DNA from 2 places in the Limnohabitans sp. 2KL-3 genome. Region 2 is predicted to be linked to the other one. Evidence: predicted binding sites of a transcription regulator. Region 2 holds the regulator's gene; the other holds the start of a gene.
What was found. The regulator sigma-54, encoded in region 2, starts transcription at its own class of promoters, with help from an activator protein. The targets are predictions, from matches to a motif close to TGGCANGNAANCTGCTTT.

Region 1 (4,245 bases), on a different contig from region 2:
ATGAGCCTCGCAGACCACCCCCCTCCATCGCCCCGGGGGCGGGGCTCCTACAAAATGCAGACATTCCCCTTGTAGGAGCGACGCCCTCGTCGCGATAAGCCTCGCAGACCACCCCCCTCCATCGCCCCGGGGGCGGGGCTCCTACAAAAGGCAGGCAGCACCCTGTGCTGGGCTCCCACCAACAGATGACTGAGCGTGCTGCTCTGTGCAATTGAAAAAGCCCTGCAGGGCAGGGCTTTTTTTGACTTGAGATGAACCTTGATGGGTTCAGCCTGGCACGGGCTCAGTAACCGCCGCCGTAGCCGCCACCGCCTTCACGGCGACCGCCACCTGAACCGCCGCGAGGACCGGCACCATAGGGGCTGCGGAATCCGCCACCACCTTCGCGACCACCGCCGTAACCGCCGCCGCCATCACGGCCACCGCCGTAACCGCCGCCACCTTCACGGCCGCCGCCGTAACCGCCACCGCCTTCACGGCCACCGCCGTAACCGCCGCCGCCTTCACGGCCGCCACCGAAGCCGCCGCCGCCTTCACGGCGACCGCCGCCGTAACCACCGCCACCACCAAAACCGCCGCCACCTGTACGTGGAGGACGTGCTTCCATGGGGCGAGCTTCGTTGACGACCACATTGCGACCGCCGAGGGCTTGGCCGTTCATGCCATTGATGGCCGCTTGGGCTTCGTTGTCGCTGCCCATTTCCACAAAACCAAAACCCTTGGAACGGCCCGTGTCACGTTCCATCATGACTTTGGCGCTGGTCACCATGCCAAACTCACCAAAAGCTTGTTCCAGATCAGCGTCTCGAACCGAATATGGCAGGTTGCCAACGTAAAGTTTATTGCCCATAAAAGGGACTCCTCAAAACACAGAAATAAAAGCGATGGAGTTCCGAAAGCGCATTCAACAAGCCTGAAAACCACGGAAGGAAAGCGAAACTGATCTGGTCACCGCAAACATTGCCTCACTGTTTTTTACAGAAAAGCACAATAATTATGCGTCATAAATCCAAAAACTGTGCAATGAAAATCGCCTCATAGCCCGTATTCAGGGGCTTTGAGGCGATATTTTGTGGTTTTACCAACTGACCTCTCGGTCCGGTGTCGCACTGATTTTGTGAACGCTCAGATCTGCCCCATCGTATTCTTCCTCTTGGCTCATTTTCAGACCCAAGGTGAGCTTTAAAACACCGTAAACCAACACGCCACCCAACAAAGCCCAAACAACACCCAAACCTGTGCCGATCAATTGGGCTGTGAAATTGACCCCACCCAAGCCACCCAAGGCTTGCGTGCCAAAAAGTCCTGCGGCCAAACCGCCCCAAGCGCCACACAGACCATGCAGTGGCCAAACACCCAGCACATCGTCAATCTTCCATTTGTTTTGGGTCAGTGTGAACATGACCACAAACAAACCCCCTGCCACAGCACCCGTCACCAATGCACCAAACGGGTGCATCAAGTCGGATCCCGCACACACCGCCACCAAACCGGCCAAGGGGCCGTTGTGCACAAAACCGGGATCATTTTTGCCCAAGAGCAAAGCCGCCAAGGTCCCGCCCACCATGGCCATCAAAGAGTTGACGGCCACCAGGCCCGAAATTTTGTCGAGCGTTTGAGCGCTCATCACATTGAAGCCAAACCAGCCCACGATCAAAATCCACGAGCCCAATGCCAAAAAAGGGATGCTCGATGGCGGGTGCGCCGAGACTTGACCATCTTTGCGGTAACGGTTGTAACGTGCACCCAACAGCACAACGGCAGGCAAAGCAATCCAGCCGCCCATGGCGTGCACCACCACCGAGCCGGCAAAGTCATGGAACTCATCGCCCGTGACCGCCTTGATCCAGGCTTGCACCCCGAAGTGCTGGTTCCAGACAATGCCCTCAAAAAAGGGATACACAAAACCCACAATCACCGCCGTGGCAATGAGCTGAGGCCAAAACTTGGCACGCTCGGCAATGCCACCCGAGATGATCGCGGGAATGGCCGCCGCAAAGGTCAGCAAAAAGAAGAACTTGACCAAGTCATAGCCATTTTTGGCGGCCAGTTGTTCGGCCCCAACAAAGAAGGTGGTGCCATAAGCCACGCTGTAGCCCACCACAAAATAAACCACCGTGGACACGGAAAAGTCCACCAAGATCTTGACCAGCGCATTGACCTGGTTTTTTTTGCGTACCGTGCCCAGCTCTAAAAATGCAAAACCAGCATGCATGGCCAAGACCATGATGCCGCCCAACAAAATAAATAGCGCATCTGCGCCCTGTTTCAGTGCTTCCATGACCGTCTCTCAAGGTTTTTTGAACTAAATTGGTGCATAAAGGGTTTCATGCCCCTTGGCGCACCAAACGAAAGCAAGAAATAGGCCCAAATTGATGCACACCTGCAGAGCAGGCCCAGATCGCTCACGTAAGATGCGCCATCTTTGACTCTGTGAATCCACCCTATGGAAGCCTTCTTCGTCTCGACCGGCATCGTGGCCCTGGCCGAAATGGGCGACAAAACCCAACTCTTGTCGCTGGTCCTGGCCGCCCGTTTTCGCAAACCCTGGCCGATTGTGCTGGGCATCTTGGTGGCCACACTGGCCAACCATGGACTGGCTGGTGCTGTGGGCAGTTGGGTCACCACGGTGATGGGGCCCGATGTGTTGCGCTGGGTCTTGGGCGCATCGTTCATTGCCATGGCCGTGTGGATGCTCATTCCCGACAAACTGGACGACGATGAGGGCAACAGCGCCCCCCGCATGGGCGTCTTTCTAACGACCGTCGTGGCCTTCTTTTTGGCAGAAATGGGCGACAAAACCCAAATTGCCACGGTCATGTTGGCCGCGCAGTACAACGCTTGGTTGATGGTGGTCGCAGGCACCACCTTGGGCATGATACTGGCCAACGCCCCGGTGGTCTGGCTGGGTGACGCCATCACCCGGCGCGTGCCCCTGCGCCTTGTTCACTTGGTGTCGGCAGGCATTTTTGCGGTGCTGGGCGTGATCGCTTTGTCCGGCTGGGGCGCGTGAACAGCCTTCATGGTTGCCTGAACAGCGCCTTTGGCCGAACAGGCCCCCGCCGCCTGACCCTGGGGAGGATCAATCGATCTTGGCCCCCGAAGCCTTGACCACCTGCGCCATGCGCACATAGTCGGCGGCCAAAAGCTTGCCGAAATCGGCGTTGCTCATGTCGCGGGGCTCAATGCCTTGCTTGTCCAGGCGGGCCAACACGGCCGGGTCTTTGAGCAATTTGCTCACAGCCGCGTTGATGCGGTTGGCTTCGGCGGCCGGCACAGCGGCAGGGCCCAAGAAGCCGAACCACGAATCAAACTGGTAACCCGGCAAACCGCTCTCGGCAATGGTGGGCAAGTCGGGCAGGTATTTGCTGCGCTGGGGCGAGGTCACCCCGAGCAAGCGGATGCGGTTGTCCTTGACAAAAGACAGTGCGCCAATGCTGGCCGCAATCACCGCTTGGGCGCGGCCCGAGAGCACTTCGTTGATGGCTTCGCCCGTGGCCTTGAGCGGGATGTGCACCACGTCCGTGCCCGACAGACCCGTGAAATAGGCCATGGCCAAGTGGGTGGCACTGCCCACACCGGCGCTGGCGTAGTTCATCTTGCCGGGGTTGGCCTTGGCATAACGGATGAATTCGGCCGCGTTTTTGGCGGGCACATCGGGGTGCACCATGAGCACGTAGCTGGCGCTGCCAATGTGGGCCAGGGGTGCAAAGTCTTTTTGCGGGTCATAAGCCAGCTTGGTGTAGAGCGATCCGGCAATGTTGTGGCTGGCCGCTGCGGCCACCATCACCGTGCCATCGGCCTCGGCGCGGGCCACATAACCGGTGCCCACGGTGCCGCCTGCGCCTGCGCGGTTTTCCACAATGACCGTCTGGCCCAAGGCCGCTGCCATCTCTTGGGACAGCGCACGGGCCAGCGTGTCTTGCACACCACCGGCTGCAAAAGGCACCACGATGCGCACCGTTTTGGTGGATTGCGCTTGCGCCAGGCCCACGGCCGACAGCAAAGCTGTGCCCAAAGTGGCCGTCAAAATTTCACGCCGTTGCATCATGAGAGTTTCCTTGTGATGGGTTCAAAACATTCAAAGTCAGGCCACGCACACCCGGTCGGCCAGGCGGCGCATGAAGCGCTCGCACCAGGCCAGTTGCTCCAGCGTGACCCACTCGTTGGGCTGGTGCGCCTGCGCGATGTGGCCGGGGCCGCACACGATGGTGGGCACACCCGCCTGGTGAAACAGAGCAGCTT
Region 2 (4,245 bases):
CCAGGCACGCGCTTCAAGCTGCCTTTGATCATGTCAAAGCGAAACAGACGGCATTCGATGGGGCCGTTCCACATGGGCACGCGGCGCGATTCTTTCAAGCGCATTTTGCTGGGCAGCTTCAGGTCGGGCGTGAGCATCCAGGCGCTCCAACCGCTGTAGTTTTTCTTCCAGTGGCTGGCCAGTTGGGCAAAGAAGTCGCCTCCGTCGTCGGTCTGAGCAGTCTCGCGGTGGTGGCTTGGGGCGGCTGCTCTGGAGCTTGCCAGCGCACCAGGCTGGAAGTTCTCGCGCCCGCGCCCGGCCACACCCGCTGCGGCAATGCGTTCGCCATAGGGCGGGTTGAGCAGCATGACGCCGGGCGTCTCGCTGGGGGGCATGCGTTGCAGCGCATCACCACCTCGGAACTCGATCACGCCGGACACGCCAGCACGCTCGGCATTGCGCTCCGAAAAGTCGACCATGCGGAAGGCCACATCGCTTCCAAAGACGGGCGCGGTGGGTTCGTGTTCCAGGTCACGGGCTTCTTCGATCAGGCCTTGCCAGACGTGGTTCTGGAAGGGCAGCAATTTCTCGAAGCCAAAGCGGCGTTGCAAACCTGGGGCGATGCCGCAGGCGATTTGCGCCGCTTCGATCGGGATGGTGCCGCTGCCGCAGCAGGGGTCGTACAGGGGCACGGTGGCGTCCCAGCCGCTGGCCGCGATCATGGCGGCGGCCAGGGTTTCTTTCAAAGGCGCATCGCCCTTGTCGGTGCGCCAGCCGCGCTTGAACAGCGGCTCGCCCGAGGTGTCGATGTAGAGCGTGGCCGTTTCGGGGGTCAGGTGCGCGTAGATGCGCACGTCGGGCCAGCTGGTGTCGACGCTGGGACGCTCGCCGCGCTTGGCGCGAAAGCGGTCGGCTACCGCGTCTTTGATTTTGAGCGCCGCAAAGTTCAGGCTGGTCAGTGGGCTGTGCTGCGCCGTGATGTCGATCTTGAAGGTTTGCTTGGGCGTGAACCAGATTTCCCAAGCCACTTCGCTGGCTGCGCGGTACAGGTCGTTTTCGTTGCGGTAATCGGTGACCGACAGCTGCACCAGCACGCGCTGGGTCAGGCGGCTGTGCAGGTTGATGCGCAGGGCGTCGCGCCACGAGGCGCGGGCCATCACGCCGCCGCGCCCGGTCATCAGGTCGTGGCCCGTGAGGCCGGTGATGGCGTGGACCTCGTCGGCCAAAAAGCCCTCAACGCCAGCGGCGCAGGGCATGAACAGGTTCAATGAATTCACGGGGAAAGTCTTCTCAAAGGGTTTTGCGCAGGTTGGCGGGCGCGATCTTCAGGGCTTCGCGGTACTTGGCCACCGTGCGACGTGCGCAGTCGATGCCTTGCTCTTTCAGCATCTCGGAAATTTGGTTGTCCGACAGGGGTTTGGCGGGTTTTTCAGCCGCAACAAACTGCTTGATGAGCGCCCGCACGGCGGTGCTCGACGCGGCGCTGCCGCTGTCGGTGCCCAGGCCCGAGCCAAAGAAATACTTCAACTCAAACGTGCCTTGCGGCGTGGACATGTATTTGGCCGTGGTCACACGGCTGATGGTGGACTCGTGCATGCCCAGCTCGTCGGCAATTTCGCGCAGCACCAGTGGGCGCATGGCCAGAGCGCCGTGCGTCAAAAAGTTCTTTTGTCGCTCGACGATGGCGGTGGACACGCGCAAGATGGTGTCAAAGCGCTGCTGGATGTTCTTGATGAACCAGCGGGCTTCTTGCAGACGTTGCTGCAAGCCCGCGTGGCTGTCGCCCTTGCCGCCGCGCAGGGCGTTGGCATAGATGTCGTGTACACGCAGCTTGGGCATCACGTCGGGGTTGAGCTGGATTCGAAATTTGGGTGTGCCGGTTTTGCTGGTGTTGACCACCAGCACATCGGGAATGATGATGTTGCGCTCGGCCTGCACAAAGGGCCGGCCCGGTTTGGGTTCAAGCCGGGCAATGAAGGGAATGGCGGCTTTGACCACGGCTTCGCTCAAGCCACAGGCCAGCGCCAAACGCTTGTAGTCGCGCTTGGCCAGCATGTCCAGCGGCTGGGCGCAGATGGCCAGTGCCGCTTGGGCCACTTCGTCGTCGGGGGAGTCCTGCAGACAGGCTTTGACCTGGATGCGCAGGCATTCGGCCAAGTCGCGTGCACCCACGCCCACGGGTTCGAGCGATTGCAGCAAGCCCAGCGCCACCGTGAATCGGTGCACCAGCTCGTCGATTTGTTCAAGGTCGTCAGTGCCGGCCAGGCTGGCGGCCAGTTCGGGCAGGGTGTCGGTCAGGTAGCCATCGTCGTTGAGCGACTCGATCAAAAAGCGCAGCGCAGCGCGGTCAATCTCGGACAAGCGCAACGACAAGGCCTGGCGGTGCAAAAAGTCGGTCAGAGAGCCGCTGCTGCCGGCCAGGTCGATGGCGTCGGCGGTTTCTTCGCCGTTGTTTTGGCGTGGGGTGGCGTCGCCGCCCCATTCGCTGTCGTCGGGGCGCATGTCCACGCTGCCGTCGCCGTCCCAGCTTTCGGCCACATCGGTCACGGCTTCGTCACGGGCTTCGTTGGCGTTGTCCTCGCTGCTGCTGGCGCTGCTGGCGCTTTCGCTCACGCGGTCGCCCAAACTGACGTGGGTGTCGGCCTGGTCCAGACCAAAGGCTTCGGCAGGCGCTTCTTCCTCGGTGCGTTCAAGAAACGGGTTCTCGTCCAGCATCTGGTCCACCTCTTGCGACAGCTCCAGCGTGGACAGTTGCAGCAGGCGGATCGATTGTTGCAGCTGGGGCGTGAGCGCCAAGTGCTGGGACATGCGCAGCGACAGGCCGGGCTTCATGGCTGTGCTTTCGTGTCAAGGCGTTGGGATGGGTGCATCACATGCGGAAGTGTTCGCCCAGGTACACCCGGCGCACATCGGCATTGGCCACGATTTCCTCGGGTGTGCCTTCGGCCAGCACGCGGCCTTCACTGATGATGAACGCGTGATCGCAAATGCCCAGGGTCTCGCGCACATTGTGGTCGGTGATGAGCACGCCAATGCCGCGTTGCTTGAGGAAGGCGATGATGCGCTGGATCTCGATCACGGCGATCGGGTCGATGCCGGCAAAAGGCTCATCCAGCAAAATAAAGCGCGGGTCGGTGGCCAAGGCGCGGGCAATTTCGACGCGGCGGCGCTCGCCGCCCGACAGCGCCACCGAGGGGGAGTCGCGCAGGTGGTCCACCCGCAAATCGGCCAGCAGTTCGCTCAGGCGTTTTTCGATTTCGGCATGGGCCAAAGGGCGGCCTTGGCCATCGGTTTGCAGCTCAAGAATGGCCCGCACGTTGTCGGCCACGGACAGTTTTCTAAAAATCGAGGCTTCTTGTGGCAAATAAGACAAGCCCATGCGTGAGCGCTTGTGAATCGGCATGCGCGTGACGTCTTGCCCATCGATCAGAATTTGCCCCCCGTCGGCGCTGACCAAGCCCACGATCATGTAAAACGAAGTGGTTTTGCCTGCGCCATTGGGGCCCAGCAAACCGACCACTTCACCTTTGTCGACTTGCACCGACACGTCGTGCACCACTTTGCGACTGCCGTAAGCTTTTTTGAGGTGCCGGGCTTCCAGGCGGCTGGTGAACGGGGCCTGGCTCATGGTTTGGATGGCGTGGCAAGGCCAGGGCTGTTGCGCAAAACGGGACGCGGTGCGGTCTGGGCTGGAGCGGCCGCAGGGGCCGATGGGTTTTGACGAGGCGTCAAGGTGGCCCGCACACGCTGGTCCCGGGCGTTCGGGCTGTCTTGTGTCCGGCCATCCACCTGAATCACTTCGGTGGTGTTGTTGAACACAATGGTTTGCCCCTGAATTTGGTCTGCCACCACGGTGCCACGAAGCATGCGCACTTCGGCGCGTTTGACCAGGGTGACCACATCGGCTTGGTTGTCATAGGTGAGGGTTTCGGCCTCGCCTTCGGTGAATTCCTCCAGACCTTCGCGTTTTTGACGAAAGAACACCCGTTCATTGGGGGCCGCCCACAAGCGGGCCACTTGTTTGCCTTGGCTGTCTTGCTGAACTTCCATGCGGTCGGCCCGCAACACCAGGGTGCCTTTGGTGGCGACCACTTGGCCGTTGAATTGCGTCAGTTGTTTGTTGTCGTCGTGCCGCATGCTGTCGGCTTCAATGTGCATGGGCTTGTCGCGGTCAGCTTTCTCAGCCCATGCAGGCAGGCTCAACCCGCCCAGGCCCATGAGCATGGCGCTCAAGACGACGGTCAAAAAAGGGGTGTGGAATGTGGA

Region 1: AMM41_RS16160 (ammonium transporter) is a predicted target of sigma-54. The motif match lies at 2,352-2,369, and genes of this name have one in related genera.

What each region holds. Positions count from the first base shown of each region.
Region 1 covers NZ_CXON01000015.1:53,328-57,572, forward strand. The annotation lists gene AMM41_RS16155 (RNA recognition motif domain-containing protein) at 284-850, opposite strand; gene AMM41_RS16160 (ammonium transporter) at 1,079-2,281, opposite strand; gene AMM41_RS16165 (TMEM165/GDT1 family protein) at 2,447-3,013, shown strand; gene AMM41_RS16170 (tripartite tricarboxylate transporter substrate binding protein) at 3,083-4,051, opposite strand; gene argE (acetylornithine deacetylase) at 4,088-4,245, opposite strand, start outside.
Region 2 covers NZ_CXON01000004.1:278,128-282,372, reverse strand. The annotation lists gene AMM41_RS08375 (THUMP domain-containing class I SAM-dependent RNA methyltransferase) at 1-1,256, opposite strand, end outside; gene AMM41_RS08370 (RNA polymerase factor sigma-54) at 1,270-2,811, opposite strand; gene lptB (LPS export ABC transporter ATP-binding protein) at 2,849-3,607, opposite strand; gene lptA (lipopolysaccharide transport periplasmic protein LptA) at 3,604-4,245, opposite strand, start outside.